DNA from 3 places in the Qipengyuania sp. MTN3-11 genome. Region 2 is predicted to be linked to each of the others. Evidence: predicted binding sites of a transcription regulator. Region 2 holds the regulator's gene; each other region holds the start of a gene.
What was found. Region 2 encodes LexA, which represses DNA repair genes until DNA is damaged. Its sites were predicted from a motif close to GTTCCNCNCTTGTTCT; they were not measured.

Region 1: ACGHN1_RS02620 (DUF3072 domain-containing protein) is a predicted target of LexA. The motif match lies at 1,741-1,756, and genes of this name have one in related genera.
Region 3: ACGHN1_RS13065 (ImuA family protein) is a predicted target of LexA. The motif match lies at 3,051-3,066, and genes of this name have one in related genera.

Annotation. Positions count from the first base shown of each region.
Region 1 covers NZ_BTGM01000001.1:555,750-561,456, reverse strand. Annotated here, with positions in the region: gene ACGHN1_RS02630 (phosphatidylserine/phosphatidylglycerophosphate/cardiolipin synthase family protein) at 1-935, opposite strand, end outside; gene rpoZ (DNA-directed RNA polymerase subunit omega) at 1,050-1,394, shown strand; gene ACGHN1_RS02620 (DUF3072 domain-containing protein) at 1,464-1,697, opposite strand; gene ACGHN1_RS02615 (DUF3667 domain-containing protein) at 1,809-2,903, shown strand; gene ACGHN1_RS02610 (hypothetical protein) at 2,913-3,188, opposite strand; gene ftsH (ATP-dependent zinc metalloprotease FtsH) at 3,269-5,254, opposite strand; gene ACGHN1_RS02600 (TetR/AcrR family transcriptional regulator) at 5,337-5,707, opposite strand, start outside.
Region 2 covers NZ_BTGM01000004.1:248,059-253,765, reverse strand. Annotated here, with positions in the region: gene ACGHN1_RS14035 (ComEC/Rec2 family competence protein) at 3-2,180, shown strand; gene lexA (transcriptional repressor LexA) at 2,199-2,894, opposite strand; gene moaC (cyclic pyranopterin monophosphate synthase MoaC) at 3,134-3,607, opposite strand; gene trpC (indole-3-glycerol phosphate synthase TrpC) at 3,762-4,550, opposite strand; gene trpD (anthranilate phosphoribosyltransferase) at 4,547-5,539, opposite strand; gene ACGHN1_RS14010 (anthranilate synthase component II) at 5,536-5,707, opposite strand, start outside.
Region 3 covers NZ_BTGM01000004.1:53,346-59,052, reverse strand. Annotated here, with positions in the region: gene ACGHN1_RS13075 (putative DNA modification/repair radical SAM protein) at 1-644, opposite strand, end outside; gene ACGHN1_RS13070 (DUF6504 family protein) at 717-2,240, opposite strand; gene ACGHN1_RS13065 (ImuA family protein) at 2,287-3,048, opposite strand; gene ACGHN1_RS13060 (pyridoxamine 5'-phosphate oxidase family protein) at 3,165-3,650, shown strand; gene ACGHN1_RS13055 (amino acid permease) at 3,712-5,292, opposite strand; gene ACGHN1_RS13050 (sodium-dependent transporter) at 5,389-5,707, opposite strand, start outside.

The DNA.
Region 1 (5,707 bases), on a different contig from region 2:
GCATCGTCGAGCACGATCAGCTTGGTGTGCAGCTTGCACGGGCTGAATTCGTAGATCTCGGCCTTCTGCCCCAGCAGGTAGTGATAGAGAGAACGGGTCGCGCCGATCGTCGCCCCATTGTCGGACTTGGCGGCCATCAGCAGCCGCGTCCCGCCCTTGCTCGCGATCCTCCCGATCGCTCGCAACAGTTTCTTGGGTGGCGAGAAATAGGCCATGAACATGTCGAGCCGCCGGCCCTGCTCGAGATCCTTGCCGACGCAGCGTGCCCAGCTCGAAAGGCCCCTGGTCGGCCCTCCGACCAGCCAGCGGCACCCTTCGCCCTGTGACCATTCCCATTGGCGCACCGTGCGGCGGATGGCCTTGAAATGCGCGCGATCGTCGTCGGTCCAGTCCTTGAGCCGTGCGAACCAGTCGACCGGCCCCGCGACCGCCGGTCCCTCGATGACGATGCCGAGATCGTTCCAGCCGTTCCGTGCCGGCGGCGCGAAGTAATCGTCCTCGATGTTGAACCCGCCGAACATCGCCTTGGCATCGTCGGCGACGACCATCTTCTGATGGTTGCGGATCAGATAGCGCTGGGTCCAGCGGGGGCTGAAGCAACAGAAATCGATTCCGGCGTTCCGCATCGGCGCAATGAAATCGTCCGACAGATCCGCACCGAAACTGTCGACTATCAGATCGACATCGACCCCGCGCTGCGCCGCCGCCACCAGCGCATCGCGGAACTGGGTGCCGACATGGTCCTCGACGAAAATGTAGAAGCAAACCTTGAGTGAAATTCGGGCTTCCGCGACCAGAGCCATCAGCGCCTCGCGGCGGTCGGCGCCGGCGGGCAGGAAGGTCAGCTGCTGCCCCTGCGAGCAAATCCCAAAGGGCTCGGGATCGGTATAGGCGCTCCCGTCCGCGCAAAGGCCGTGCTGCTGGGTTTCCGCCATCGCAGGAAGCCTTAGGGGCCCGCGGTCCCCCGTGCAAATCCTTGACTCGCGCGCCCCGCGCTCCTAACTGGCGCGCTTCCCCGGATTGCCCGAATTCAAGCATCGGAGTGCCCCATGGCGCGCGTTACCGTCGAAGATTGCGTAGACAAGATCCCCAACCGTTTCGATCTCGTGCTGCTGGCCGCCCAGCGCGCGCGCGAGATTTCCGGCGGGGCGGAACTGACCGTCGACCGCGACCGCGACAAGAACCCGGTGGTGGCGCTGCGCGAAATCGCCGAGACGACGATCAAGCCCAAGGAACTGCAGGAAGCCGCCGTGCTCAACCTGCAGAAGATCCTGCCCGACGACGACGACGATATCGACGAGATCGCATCGCTCAGCCAGTCGGCCGAAGCGCTGCGGATCACCGCGGCGGCCCCTGCCCGTTCGACATCGATCGGCGCCGACTACGAGGGCTGACATACAGCCCGTCGAGAAGAAGAAGGCCGCCCCGACCGGGCGGCCTTTTTCGTTGGTGTTGCCGACGCTCTACTGCCCGCGTCCGGTCTCTTCCTGCAATTCGTCGATCATCCTGGACGCGTCGGCCTTGCTGAGGCCCGTATCGTAGCGTTCGGGGCATCCCGCTTCCTCGCACAGGGTTTTGAGATAGCTGGCCTGCGCGCCGGTCATGCGCTCGTCTCCGGTGGTCCAGTCGTCCGGGTCCTTTTCGGCATTGGAGACCGGTTCGGATTTGGGATGTTCGTGGGGCTGGGTAGCGGACATCGCATTTCTCCTTTTGCCTTACGAACCTACCTTCGCGGAATTCGTTCCGCAAATGTTCCGGTCGACGGATGGTTCTGCCAGGGCCTATGACGGAATTGAAGCGGAGGGCGCATGAGCGATTTCGGCGAAGGGCTTGGCACCGCGGTGGAGGGCGGATTGTTCGCGCGAGCGATCGACCGGCATGGCGGCGATCGAAACCAACCGAGCGCCGCCCCGCTGTCCGAGGGTCACTTCGCCGAAGACATCTGTCTCAACTGCCAGACGGCGCTGATCGGCTCACATTGCCATCAATGCGGGCAGAAGGCGCATTTCCATCGCACAATGGGTGCTTTCCTTCACGACCTGCTTCATGGCGCACTGCATTTCGAGGGCAAGACGTGGAAGACACTGCCTCTGCTGGCCACCAAACCCGGCGCCCTGACGCGCCGTTACATTGAGGGCGAACGCGCCAGGTTCGTCTCGCCGATGGCGATGTTCCTGTTCTCCATCTTCCTGATGTTCGCGATCTTCCAGGCGGTCGGGCTGACCATGCCGACGGATATCGATGTGCCGGGCAACACGCGCGAGGGTCTGGCGATCGCAGAACGCGGCGCTGTGGCCGAGCTTGCCGCAACCGAGAGGGCGCTCGAGGCAGCGCCCGCGGACGATCCGTCCCGCGGCGAGTTGGAGGGACGGGTCACCGAAGCCGAGGCGGACCTGCGCGAATTGCGAAGGGGCGAACAGTTCCTGTTGGAGGACGAGAACTCGCCGATGCAATTCGATGTCGGCACCACCGGAATCGGCTTTATCGATTCGGGGCTGAAGAAGTGGCAGACCAATCCCGGGCTGATGCTCTACAAGCTTCAGGCGAACGGCTACAAGTTCAGCTGGCTGCTGATCCCGATCTCGATCCCCTTCCTGTGGCTGCTGTTTGTCTGGAAACGGCGGTTCCGGGCCTACGATCATGCGATCTTCGTGACCTACTCGATCGCTTTCATGTCGCTATTTTTCATCGTCCTTTCGATCATGGTGAAGATCGGGGCGCCGGCCTGGCTGTGGGGACTGATGCTTGCCCTCGTTCCGCCGATCCACATCTACAAACAGCTGCGCGGTGCCTATGGCCTGTCGCGCTTCTCGGCCACATGGCGGCTCGCCGTGCTGCTGGTCTTCATCAATGTTGTGGTGCTGCTGTTCGTGCAGTTGCTCTTGCTGCTCGGGGCCTTCTAGACCGGGTTCTCAGTCCCGCGGCGGCTCCTCGCCGGTGACGGGGGCGGGGCCCGGCTCTTCCGTGTCGCCGCGCTCCAACTCTTCCTGCAAGCGGGCGGCACCCTCGCTGACTTCACCCGCAGCCTCGATCGCGCCTTCCTCGATCACCTCTCCGGCAACCTCGAGATTGGCTGCAGCGTCGTCCTCCGCCAGATCGATCGTGCGCGCGGCATCTTCCTGGGTCTGCTGCGAACAGGCCGCCAGGCAAAGCGACAGGGGAACGAACAGGCTGACGGCGTAACGCATGGCGGACCTTTCCGAATGGCGCGGCGCTTGCAAGGACCGCGCCAGTTCAACCCGCCAGGGGCGATGTGGTTTCCGCGGGCCTAAGCCCCCTGCGGCCGCGCATCGCCCGTGCCGCCGAAGCGCTTGCCGGCCTTGGGTATCGCCGACCCGCCGCCCTTCGCAATCTGAACCGGACCGCGCGGCTCGTCCGGCCGGTCGAGCTTGCCGTTCTTGAGCAGCTGGTCGATCTCCTCGCCGGTCAGCGTCTCGTATTCGAGCATGGCCTGCGCGAGCAGGTGAAGCTTGTCCTCCTGCGTGCTTAGCACCTCCTTGGCGCGCGTGAGCCCTTCCTCGACCAAGCGCTTGATCTCGGCGTCGATCAGCTTGTTGGTCTCCTCGCCCGACATCGTCCGCGCGGTCTGGCCCATGCCGAGATAGCCTTCCTGGCTCTGCTCGTACTGCAACGGGCCAAGCGCATCGGACATGCCCCATTTGGTGACCATGTTGCGGGCGAGATCGGTGGCGTACTGGATGTCGCCGCTGGCACCGGACGAGACCTTGTCGTGTCCGAAGATGATTTCCTCGGCCACGCGCCCGCCCATCGCGACCGCGAGGTTCGCGTGCATCTTGTCGCGGTGGTAGGAGTAATTGTCCCGTTCCGGCAGGCGCATGACCATGCCCAGTGCGCGGCCGCGGGGGATGATCGTCGCCTTGTGGATGGGATCGGAGGCCGGCTCGTTCAGCGAGACGAGCGCATGGCCCGCCTCGTGATAGGCGGTCATCTTTTTCTCGTCCTCGGTCATGACCATGGAGCGGCGTTCCGCGCCCATCATGACCTTGTCCTTGGCATCCTCGAATTCCTGCATCGCGACGAGGCGCTTGTTGCGGCGTGCCGCCAAGAGAGCAGCTTCGTTGACGAGGTTGGCGAGGTCCGCGCCGGAAAAGCCGGGCGTCCCGCGCGCGATGGTGCGCGGGTTCACGTCGGGAGCCAGCGGTACCTTCTTCATGTGGACGGCGAGGATCTTCTCGCGCCCGTCGATATCGGGGACGGGCACCACGACCTGACGGTCGAAGCGGCCCGGGCGCAGCAGCGCGGGATCGAGCACGTCGGGCCGGTTGGTGGCGGCGATGATGATGATGCCCTCGTTCGCCTCGAACCCGTCCATCTCGACGAGGAGCTGGTTGAGCGTCTGCTCGCGCTCGTCGTTCGAGTTGCCGAGGCCGTGGCCGCGGTGACGGCCGACCGCGTCGATCTCGTCGATGAAGACGATGCAGGGCGCGTTCTTCTTGGCCTGTTCGAACATGTCGCGCACGCGGCTGGCGCCGACGCCGACGAACATCTCGACGAAGTCCGAGCCCGAGATGGTGAAGAAGGGCACGCCCGCCTCGCCGGCGATGGCGCGGGCGAGCAGGGTCTTGCCGGTGCCGGGGCTGCCGACCAGCAGAGCGCCCTTGGGAATCTGACCGCCGAGCTTGGAGAAGCGCTGGGGATCGCGCAGGAACTCGACGATTTCCTCGAGCTCCTCGCGCGCCTCGTCGATGCCGGCGACATCCTCGAAAGTCACCTTGCCCTGGCGTTCGGTCAGCAGCTTGGCCTTGGACTTGCCGAAGCCCATCGCGCCGCCGGCACCGCCGCCCTTCTGTACCTGCCTGAGGGCGAAGAAGGCGATGCCGAGGATGAGGATGAAGGGCAGCGACTGGATCAGCACATAGGTGAGGACACCCATCTCCTCCTTCGCCGCGCCGGCGTAGGAGACGTCGTTCGCCTCGAGCAGTTCGGTCAGGCCGGTGTCGTTGGCGACCGGCGTGGTCTGGAACGCCTCGCCATTGGTCAGCGTGCCGGTGATCCGGTCTTCCGAAATCTGCACGTCGCGGACCGAACCTTCGGCGACGCGGTCGCGGAAATCGGAATAGCGGATCGATTCGCCGCTGGCCGAACCGTTGTTGCCGAAGACCGACACGACGATCAGCAGGGCGAGGAACACCCCACCCCAGATCATCAGGCTCTTGACCCACGGATTGGGGCCGCCGCCTTCGGGGCCCTGGGGGCCGCCTTGGGGGTCGTGCTGCTGGTTCCGGTCGCTCATGCGCGCAAATCCCTATCCATCTGGTCCGCCAATGTAAGCGCAACAGGGTGAATGACAAGTTGCCGAGAAAGCGGGAACGCGCTCAATTGCGATCAGGGTGGTCGACCCCATAGGCGCGGCAGAAGACCTCGACCGCGCCTTCGATGCGCTGGCGGTTGCGGGCGGGATCGTCGGGCGCGCCGAAGCGGCGTTCGAGATCGCCCATCCCCTTGCACATGCTGGCGAATTGTTCGGCCGCCAGCTCGGGGTCGGCGATCCGCACCTCGCCAGCGGCATTCATGGCGGTGAGGAAGGCGGTGAAGGCACCCTTCATCCGGTGCGGTCCGGCGGCGAGGAATGCCGCCCCGATCGCCGGCTCGTGCTCGGTCTCGGCCGCGATCCGCCGCTCGAACTGGACCATTTCGGGCCGCGAAAGGAAGGCAACCATCGCCTCGCCGATCACCGCCAGCCGCT
Region 2 (5,707 bases):
GCATGGCCACGCGCAGCCCGCATGTGCCCTTCGACGAGGGCCACGACGCCCCCGATGTTGCAGTGCAGCGCCCTTGGCGCATGCGCTCCGCCTTGTCCAGCATCGCGGACCGTATCGAGACGGGGCTGGCCGGTTCCGGGACGGATCGCGGGCCCTGGCTGGCGGTGGCCTTCGCGGCGGGCATCGCAGCCTGGTTCGGACTCGCAACCGAATGGAGCTGGGTCGCGGCGATAGCGGCTGCGCTGCTGTGCGCCTTGGGGGCTGTCAGCCTCTGGCGCGGATCGGACGAGCGCTCTCATCTCCTTCTGGCGGTCGTCGCCGCATCGCTGGCCTTCGGAGCGGGAGCGACGACCATCTGGGCACGCTCCGCCATGATCGGTGCCGAAGCTATCGACTATCCGCGCGTGGAAAGGTTCGAAGCCCGTATCCTCGAACGCGAGGAACGCCCCGCCGAAGAGCGGGTGCGGCTGACCATGGCCTTTCATGATCCCGAGACCGGGCGGGCGCTGAAGGTAAGGGTCAACGTGCCCCAAACCGACGATTCCCCCGGACTGGACGAGGGTGCGGTGGTGCGGATGCGCGCACGCCTGATGCCGCCGGCCCCGCCGATCCTGCCCGGCGCCTACGATTTCGCGCGGCGCGCCTGGTTCGAGGGGCTGGCCGCGACCGGCACGCTGATCGGGCCGATAGAGGTGATCCACACGGCCGAGGGGAGCGACTGGTTGGGACGAACGCAAAGGGCTCTCTCGCAGCATGTCCGCGATCGACTCGATGGCTCCGCCGGCACCATCGCCGCGGCCTTCGCCAGCGGCGATCGCGGCGCCATCGCCGAGCGCGACGAGGAAGCGATGCGCGATGCCGGGCTGACGCATCTGCTGTCGATCAGTGGCCTGCACGTCAGCGCGGTCATCGCGGGGGGCTACTTCCTCGCGCTCAAGCTGCTCGCTCTGTGGCCCTGGCTGACCCTCCGGATCCGATTGCCGCTGGTCGCCGCCGGGGTGGGGGCGATGGCCGGGATCGGTTACACCTTGCTGACCGGGGCCGAGGTGCCGACAGTGCGCAGCTGCGTAGGCGCGGTCCTGGCTCTCATCGCCTTGGCGCTGGGGCGCGAGCCGCTGTCGATGCGGATGGTTGCGGTGGCGGCAATCGTGGTGCTCATGCTGTGGCCGGAATCGCTCGTCGGCCCCAGCTTCCAGATGAGCTTCGCCGCCGTCATTGCGATCGTGGCACTGCACAACGCTGCGCCGGTGCGCGCTTTCCTCGCGCCCCGGGAGGAGAGCTGGCTTCGCTGGTTCGGCCGGCGCATGCTGATGCTGTTCCTCACCGGGCTGCTGATCGAGATCGCGCTGACGCCGATCGTGCTGTTCCATTTCCACCGCGCGGGGCTCTACGGCGCGTTCGCCAACGTGCTCGCGATCCCGCTGGTGACCTTCGTCTCGATGCCGCTCATCGCCTTCGCACTGCTGCTCGACACCATGGGCATCGGCGCGCCGGTGTGGTGGCTGGTGGGGCTGTCGCTCGACCTGCTGCTGGGGCTCGCCCATTTCACCGCAGCGCAGCCGGGCGCGGTGAAGCTGGTGCCGCAGATGGGTCTCGGCACGCTGTTGCTGTTCGTGGCGGGCTCGCTGTGGCTGGCGCTGTGGCGAGGGCGGCAGCGGTTCTGGGGGCTTGCTCCGGCCGGCATCGGAGCCGCGCTGCTGGCGGCGACCCCGACCCCCGACGTACTGGTGACACGCGACGGGCGGCATGTCGGGATCGTCGGCGAGGACGAGCGCCTGCTGGTCCTGCGCGAGAGCCGGAGCGATTATGCGCGGGACAATCTGAGCGAACTCGCCGGGGTAGCGGCCGAACCGCTCCCTCTCGACCAGTGGCCGGGTGCGCGTTGCTCGCCCGAATTCTGCGTGCTGACGCTGGAACGGGCGGGACGCGGGTGGACGCTGCTGATGGCGCGCAGCAACGAAATGGTCGAGGAACGCGCGCTCGCCGCAGCCTGCGACAGGGCGGACATCGTCGTCGCCGACCGCTTCCTTCCACGAAGCTGTCGCCCGCGCTGGCTGAAGGCCGACCGGCGCTTCCTTCAGCGCGAGGGCGGGCTGGCGATCTATCTGGAACGGCCACGGCTCGTGACGGTCGCCCAGTCCCAGGGCGCGCATGGATGGTGGCGCGACGCGTCGCGATAGCCGCCTTGGGCGGCCGCCTCAGTGGTAACGCCGGAGGAGCCCCGCCAGCTTGCCCTGAACCTGCACCTGGTCCTGACGATAGACCTGCGGCGCATAGGAGGAGTTGGCCGGGTCGAGCGTGATCGAACTGCCGTTGCGGCGCAGATACTTGAGTGTCGCTTCCTCGTTTTCCACCAGCGCGACGACGATTTCCCCGTCACGGGCGGTGTCGGTCCGGCGGATGAGCGCGAAGTCGCCATCGAAGATCCCGGCCTCGATCATCGAATCGCCCGAAACCTCGAGCGCGAAATGCTCGCCGGGGCCGAGCAGCGCTGCGGGAACCGGCAGGCTGGACTGTCCCTCGATCGCCTCGATCGGGGCACCGGCGGCGATCCGTCCGTGAAGCGGGATGTCGATCACATCGTTCGCCGGTTCGGGCGCGACCGCCTTGGCCGTCAATGCCGCCGCCATTGCGTCGTTAGCGGGCGTCGGCGCCGATGCACGAGGCGCGCTCACCGCATCTTCGGGCAGCTTGACGATCTCCAGTGCGCGCGCCCGGTTGGGCAGCCGACGAATGAAGCCGCGCTCTTCCAGCGCCGAGATCAGCCGGTGCACGCCGGACTTGCTCTTGAGATCGAGCGCCTCCTTCATCTCCTCGAAGGATGGGGAGATGCCGGTCGCCTCGAGCCGGGTCTGGATGAAACGGATCAATTCGTGCTGCTTGGCGGTCAGCATTGTGCGCGCTCCTCGGGTCGCCGTGTTCGCCGCTGCCGACAGTGATTGTGGACAAGGCTGTGAACGAATGTGGAACAAGTAAGCAACACAATTCGGGAAGTCAAGCGATCCCGCCATTTCCGAGCCAATAGCACGGAACAGGCGTTCTGGATTTGACCTCTCGCGCCTCGGCAGGCCGATCGGTCAGGAGATCCGCCGATGCGCGTACGGGTGGAGTTAGTCGAGCGCAGCGGGTTCCTTCATGGGTCCGCGCGCCATTCGCCCGATTTGCCGCCGCTCTTTTCCAGCAGGCGGATGTCCTCGACCACCATCGCCCGGTCCACGGCCTTGCCCATGTCGTAGAGCGTCAGCAGCGCGACCGAGACCGCCGTCATGGCCTCCATCTCGACTCCGGTGCGGCCGGTGAGCGAGGCGGTGGCGGTGGCGCGGACGGCGCCCTCCTCCTGCGCGAGATCGATCGACACCGCATCGAGCCCGAGCGGGTGGCACATAGGGATCAGCTCGCCGGTCTTCTTGGCCGCCATGATCCCGGCGATCCGGGCGGCGGCGAGTGCGTCGCCCTTGGCCCCCGGTCCCTCGGTCAGCGCAGAGAGCGCGGCGGCGCTCATCCGGATGCGCCCGGTCGCGACCGCCCGGCGGGCCGTGGCCGGCTTGCCACCGACGTCGACCATCCGCGCCGCGCCCTCTTCGTCGAGGTGGGTGAGGCCGCTCACGGCAACGAAACCCGTGTTGGACATGGACCGGGTGTTACACGGTCCAGGAATAGAAAATTCGGGGCACTACGGCGGGTTTGCCGGATGAAGCGGGGTTGGGTGGCGAGCATCGTCATGCCCGGCCTGTGCCAGAAGCGCGCGCTGTAGGACAGCCTCAGCCGTGCAGCAGGCGACGGGTGGCCGCCTCGACATCGTCCTGCCGCATCAGGCTTTCGCCAACGAGGAAGCTGCGCACACCGGCATCTGCGAGACGCAGGCAATCGGCGTGGCTGGCGATGCCGCTTTCGCCGACCACCAGCGCATCGTCCGGCATCAGCGCTGCGAGCCGTTCGGTGGTGGCGAGATCGGTGCGGAAGGTCCTGAGGTCGCGATTGTTCACGCCGATCAGTCGTGATCGCAGGCGACCAAGGGCGCGTTCAAGTTCGGTTTCGTCGTGCACTTCGACGAGCACGTCCATGCCGTGGTCGAGGGCGGCAGCCTCGATCTCCGCCATCGCTGCGTCTTCGAGCGCGGCAACGATCACCAGCACGGCGTCGGCGCCGAGCGCCCGGGATTCCGCGACCTGCCAGGGATCGACCATGAAGTCCTTGCGCAGAACCGGCAGATCGCAGGCGGCGCGCGCGGCGAGAAGGTAGTCGTCGTGCCCCTGGAAATAGGGCGCGTCGGTGAGGACCGACAGGCAGGCGGCACCGCCGGCGGCATAGTCCCGCGCATGCGCTGCGGGATCGAAATCCTCGCGAATCAATCCCTTCGAGGGCGAAGCTCGCTTGATTTCCGCGATCAGTCCGAAGCCCGAGCGCTGTTTCGCGTCGAGTGCGGCGCCAAAACCGCGCGGCGCGGTCTGCATCTGCGCCGCCTGCTCGAGATCGGCGAGCGTTCGCGCCTGCTTGCGCTCTTCGACCTCGACCCGCTTGTTGGCGCAAATCTCCGTGAGCTTGCTCACCGCGTCATCTCGATCCAGTCGGCGAGCAGGGCGCGCGCACGGCCCGAACCGATCGCCTCGCGCGCCAGCTCGGTGCCCTCGACCCAGTCTTCCGTTTTGCCGGCGACGATCAGCGTGGCGGCGGCGTTGAACAGCACGGCGTCGCGATAGGAGCCGGGAGCGCCGTTCAACAGGGCCTCGAGCGCCCGGGCATTGTGCTGCGCGTCGCCGCCGCGGATCGCCTCCACCGGGGCATGGGGAAGATTGGCCTGAACCGCGACCACGCGGCGCATCTCGAAATCGTCGCCGCTTACGTCGGCGAGCTCGTTGCCGCTCGCCAGGCTGAGCTCGTCGAGCCCCTCGTCGCCCGAAACGATGAAAGTGCGTTCGGTCCCCAGCCGGGCCTTCGCCGCCGCATAGATGGGGACATAGGCCGGCCGGGCGATGCCGATGAGCTGGCGTTCGACCATGGCGGGATTGGACAGCGGACCCATCAGGTTGAAGATCGTGCGGATGCCGAGCCTCTGGCGGATGGGCTGGATGCGCGCCATCGCCGGGTGGTGGTTCTTGGCGAAGAGGAAGCAGATGCCAATTTCGCCGAGCGTCTTCTCGGCGGTTCGTCCCGCCGCTTCCATGTCGAGCCCGAGCGCTTCCAGCGTGTCCGCCGCGCCCGACTTGCTGCTCGCCGCGCGATTGCCGTGCTTGGCCACCGGCACGCCGCAGGCCGCGACGACCAGGCTGACCGCGGTCGAGACGTTGAGCGTATGGTGCCCGTCGCCGCCCGTGCCGCAGCAATCGACCGCGCCCGGCGGCGCCGCGATCGGAATCATCCGGGCGCGCAGGGCGCGTGCGGCACCGGCGATTTCCTCGGCGGTTTCGCTGCGCTGCGACATGCTCACGAGAAACGCGCCGATCGCCTCCTCGCTCGGTTCCCCGTCGAGGATCCAGCCGAAGACTTCCTCGGCCTCGGCCTCGCCGAGGTGGCGGGTGGCGTCGGGAAGGTCCTTCATGCCGCCGCCCTCGCATCCACGCCGCAGATCGCCAGGAAGTTGGCGAGGAGGGCATGGCCGTGCTCGGTGGCGATGCTCTCCGGGTGGAACTGCACGCCGTGGATCGGCAGATCGCGGTGGCGGAACCCCATGACGCATGTGCCATCGAGACCGGGGGTCGCGCTGGTG
Region 3 (5,707 bases), 190 kb from region 2:
TGGCGGAAACGTTTCTTCGCATCCTTCGCCTCGGCCAGATCGCTCCGCACCTTGCCCATCGCGCCTTCGATCTGCCGCGCATCCTTGTCGGGCGCGAGGCGAGTCAACCCGGCATCGGTCGGCAGTTCGACATTGATCGACACGCGGTCGGCATAGAGCCCCGCCTGGTGGACGATCTCGGCCTCCGCCTCGGGGATGGTCTTGAGGTGGATATAGCCGCGAAAATCGTGCTCTTCCCGCAGGATGCGCGCGACTTCTACGATCTGCTCCATCGTATGGTTCGAATTCTTGACGATGCCTGAGGAGAGGAACAGCCCCTCGATATAATTGCGCCGGTAGAAGGCCAGCGTCAGGTCCACCACCTCCTGCGGCGTGAAGCGCGCCCGCGCCACGTTCGAACTCTTGCGATTGACGCAGTAATGGCAGTCGAACACGCAGTGATTGGTCAGCAGAATCTTGAGCAGGCTGATGCACCGCCCGTCGGGCGCATAGGCGTGGCAGATGCCCATCCCCTCGGTCGAACCGATGCCCTTGGCCGAACCCAGCGAGCTCTTCTTCGCCGTGCCCGACGAGGCGCAGGAGGCATCGTATTTCGCCGCGTCGGCGAGAATCTCGAGCTTCTGAAGGATGGTCTGCGATGCCATTTGTTCCATATATGTTCTAGCGTTGGATTTGCCTAGGCCTTTTGGCTTCAAGATCGTGCGCTTCGCCGTGTTTCAGGCACACAGGCCCTGCAGATACCAGTCGGGCGCGCCGCCGCGGCCATCGCCGACGATGCCCAGGCGATAGATCCAGAACCGGCGGCCGGCATCGTCCTCGATCCGATAATAGTCCCGCAAGCGCGCCGAGCCCCGTTCGCGCCACCATTCGGGGGCGATCCGTTCGGGCCCCTCCACCCGCGCCACTTCGTGTACCCCGCCGCGCCAGCGGAAGCGGCGGGGATAGCCATCGGGTGTCGCGTAGAGCACGGCGATCCGTTCCGGATTTTCAAGTATTTTCAGCGGTCTGCCATGGAAATCCAACAGTTCCTGCGAAGTCTTTTCCGGTTCCAGCGGCGGCTGCCAGCGCTGGGCGCGTTCGGGGATATGGCTGGCGAAAGGGACCGGGCGGCGCACCGCGCGAGCGCCCAGGCGAACCGTCAGCCGGTCGATGCAAGTCGAAAGCGAGGTGCCATGGCGCTCCGCCGCCGCCTCGAAATCGCTCTGTTCGAGCGCCAGCGGCTCGGCCCAACTCGCGCGCAGCCGCACCATCTCGATCCCGAACCCGGCATCGACATCGTCGAGCCGGGCGGCGAACAGGCGGCAGATGTGCTCCGCATCGCGCGTGGCGGCGGCGAATTCGAGGCGGCGCTGCACCACCTCGCCATCGACCCGCCACAGGCCGAGCTCGAGCCGCCGCGCGCCCTCGGCCCGTCCCTCCAGCTCCCGCACCATGTCGAGAGCGAGATCGCGCAGCACCTGGTCGAGCAGCGGGCGGTGGCGGATCGGCTCCATCAGCCGCCGCTGGACCAGCGGCATTTGCTGCGGCACCACCGGCAGCAAGGGCTCGGGCACGCGACCGAGCAGCTGGTCGAGCCGGATCAGCGGGTTGGCCGCGGGCGACCGGCGATTGCGGAAGCGCCGCTGTATCGCGTCGCGGCCACCCCCTTCTTTCTGGATCGTGGTGAGATCGCCGATCCGCTTGAGGCCGAGGCGGCGGAGCACCCCCACCACATCCTCGTCGAGCCGCAGCGCCGCGACGGGCAGGTCGGCGAGGCGCGCTTGCATATAGTTCTCCGCCAACGCGGGAGGATTGAGGATGGCCCGCCCGGATCCGAAATGTGCCAGCGCCCAGGCCGCGCCTGCGGTGGGCGCAATCGCGGCGCGCACCGCCAGTCGGCGTGCGGCGAAGGCGGTATGGACATCCTCCAGCAGCTTCGCCTCGCCTCCGAACAGATGCGGCACCGCGGTAACGTCGACCAGCAGCCCGTCGGGTGGGTCCATCGCCGACCACGGCCCCCAGCGCAGCGCCCACACGGCAAGCCTCTCGAGAAAATCGAGATCGCCCGCCGGGTCGGAAGGCGCGGTGACGATCTGCGGGCACAGCGTGCGCGCATCGGCGAGCATCATGCCGCGCCGTGCTCCCGCCGCTGCCCCGGCCGCGCTCACCGCCTCGATCCGTGGCCCGTGCGCGGTGTCGGCGATCAGGACCAGCGGGCGCGGATCGCCAGGCGCGTCATTGCACAGCCGCCAGCGATCCATCGCCAGCGAGCGGAGCCAGATCGAGAGGATGCGGCGAGCAAGCACGCTAATGCGCGGGAACGACGGCCTTTCGCGCGGCCGAAGGCCCCGGCGTCCCGGACCAGCGCGATGCCTTCAGATTCTCTCCTTCCCAGCGCAGCAGCCACTCGCCCGGCGCATGGGCACGGGCGCGGAACAGTTCGGCCCGCCATGCTGGGGCGCCGGGGGCTTGGGCATTCCAGCGCGGTGCGGGCGAAGAGGCGGCCGCCACCTCCCACCGCATCCGTGCCGAAGACAGGTCCCTTCCCGCATCGAGCCGGACCAGATAGAGCGGCACCCCGTGCCGTTCGGCGGCCAGAGTCAACCGGCGCGAGGCGGTGAAATCGAGCGCGCGGGGATTGCCCGCCAGCTCGCCGAGAACGAAGGCGATCTCGCGGCAGCGCACCCCTTCTTCCATGGCGAACAGGGCATCCTCGGGCTTCTCCGCCAGCACATGGATCACCCGGTGACGCAGATCGCGCGGCAGGCCGGGGCGGTAGGGCAGGCCCGTGCGCCGCGCCGCCTCGCGTGTCTGCACCCACAGCACCGCACGGCGATCTTCCGCCTCCTGCCCTTCACCACGCGGCGTGCTGCGCCAGTCGTCGAGCGCCAGAGCCAGCGCCGCCCCCGCCCCGCTGGCTTCGTTGCCGCAGGCGAAAACCTCGCTGTGGCAGGGCGGACCGTGGCTTGCCGCCAGGCCGACGCACCAGCGGGTGCTGCGCCGGGCGGCCAGTGCGGCGAGGTCGCAGGTCTGCGAAAGGGTTTCGAAGGGCATGGCGGAACGACTCATCTGTTCCACTTATGTTCCATCGCCCGACGATTCGCAACGCCCGCTTCGACTGCCGTGCGGGAGCGAAACCGCCCGCGGTTCATTGGTGACTCAGACCCTAAAGAGGAGACCCCACCATGAAATACAACGAAGGCGATCCGGACGAGCTGAAGAAGAAGTTCTGGAAAGCACTGGCCGATTCGCCATTCCTGTTCCTTCAGCTCGACGGGAAGCCGGGAACCGCCGTGCCGATGAGCCCGCAGCTCGACAAGGACGCGAACTCGGCGATCTGGTTCTTCACCCATACCAAGAGCGATTTCCGCACGCTCGGACCTGCCACCGCCACCTTCCAGAGCAAGGGCCACGACATGTACGCCCGTTTCAATGGGACGCTGGTCCAGGAGACCAGCCGCGAACGCTTCGACCAGTTCTGGAACAATTTCGTCGCGGCCTGGTACGACGGCGGCAAGGACGATCCCGATATCTTCTTCATGCGCATGGATCTGGGCCAGGCAGAAATCTGGGACGGCGACATGGGCCTGCTCGATACCGCCAAGATGGCGCTCGGCATGAACGTCCACGAGGATGCCGAGGAACAGCACGTCAAACGCGCCGATCTCTGATCCATTCGAAGACTAACGAGGAAGGGCCGCCCCATCGGGCGGCCCTTTATCATTTCATCGATCAGCGCTGCGAAGGCGGATCGATCGGCACCATGGTCTCGTCGCCGGCGATGTCGTCGACCACTTCGACGACGCCCAGCCCGAGATGACTGCGCCGGCGGCTGTAGAGCAGGTAGATGGCGATGCCGATCACGCCCCAGATCGGCAGGAACAGCATCGCCATGGTCGGCAGGTTCACGAACAGGAAGATACAACCGATGATCGTCAGCGGCGCGATCAGCCACACCGCCGGGACCCGGAACGAACGCGCCCTTCCCGCATCCTTGCGCCGCAACACCATCACCGCCACCGCCACCATCAGGAAGGCGTAGAGCGTGCCGGCGTTCGAGATGTCGGCAAGCTGGCCGACCGGGAAGAAACCCGCCCCCAGTGCGACCACCGATCCGGTGATCGCGGTCACCACATGCGGGGTCTTGAACCGCGGGTGGATTCGGCTGAGCCGGGCGGGAAGCAGACCGTCGCGGCTCATGACGAAGAAGATGCGCGTCTGCGCGAAAAGCAGCACCAGGATGACCGAGGGCAGCGCCAGGAAGGCGGCGACGCCCAGCGTGTTGCCGATTCCCGAGAAGCCGATCTCGCGCAAGACATGCGCCAATGCCTCGTCCGAGCAGACCAGCGCGTCGGCATATTGCGGCATCGCGCATTGCCGCGCGAGTTCGACCGATCCCGCCTCCACCGGCAGGCCCCCTGCACCCATGATAGGCTGCCCGCCGATGGTGCCGATCGCACCGGCGGCGACGAGGATGTAGAATACGGTGCAGAACAGCAGCGAGCCGATCAGGCCGATCGGCACGTTGCGCTGCGGGTTCTTGGTTTCCTCCGCTGCGGTGGAGACCGCGTCGAAGCCGACATAGGCGAAGAACATCGTCGCAGCGGCACCGACCGCGCCGGTGCCCGATCCCCATTCACCGAAGACGCCGGCGGGCAGAAAAGGATTGAAACGCGCCGCATCGAATTCGGGGCTGGTGAGCGTCAGCGCGATGAACGCCGTCAGCGCGGTCACCTTGATCGCCACCAGGACCGCGTTGACCTTGGCGCTCTCGCTTGTTCCGATGATCAGCAGGCCGGTGACCAGGAGGGCGATCAGCACCGCCGGCAGGTTGATAAATCCGCCTTCCTCGCCCCCCAGGGCCAACGGACCTGCCGCCAGCCATTGAGGGAGGTATATGCCGAGGAATTCCTCCAGGATCGTTCCCGAGAAATAGCCCGACCACCCGACCGAGACGGCGCTGGCCGCGATCGCGTATTCCATGATCAGCGCCCAGCCCACGGTCCAGGCGAGGAATTCGCCCATCGAGGCGTAGCTGTAGGTGTAGGCGGAGCCCGCGACCGGGATCATCGAGGCGATCTCGGCATAGCAGAGCGCGGCGACGATGCAGACTGCGCCGGCAATGGCGAAGGCCAGCATTAACCCGGGCCCGGCCTTCTGTGCGCCGACGCTGGTGAGTACGAAGATGCCCGTGCCGATGATGCAGCCGATGCCGAACAGCATCAATTGCAAGGGGCCGAGGGTTCGCTTGAGGGATTTCCTTTCCGCCGTCGCCAGAATGGCGTCGAGCGGCTTTACGCGGTCGAGCAGCATAGTGCGGGCACTCTCCAGGTCCGCAGCGAGACCTCCCCGCCCTGCCAGCCGGCCGTGATCATTACAGCGGGGTGACAGGGCTGGAAAGCGGGAAAATCAGCTGCCTAGAATTGCCGGAAATAGCCCGGTTACGAGGATCACCGTCACGGCCAGCGGGCACAGCCAGGCGATCAGGAATCGCCACAGGCCGAACATCGCGGGCGAAAGGCCGGTGGTGGTCCGCACCAGGTTGCGGTCGGCCTTCCAGCCGACGAACAGCGAGGTCAGCAGGGCGCCGACGGGCAGCATGATTTTGCCCGTGAAGCCGTCGATCGTGTCGAAGATATTGGTCTCGGCGAAGATGTCCCAGAACCCCAAGATGCGGACATCCGACCAAAGGTTGAAGCTCAGAAGGCTGAAGATGCCGAAGACGAAG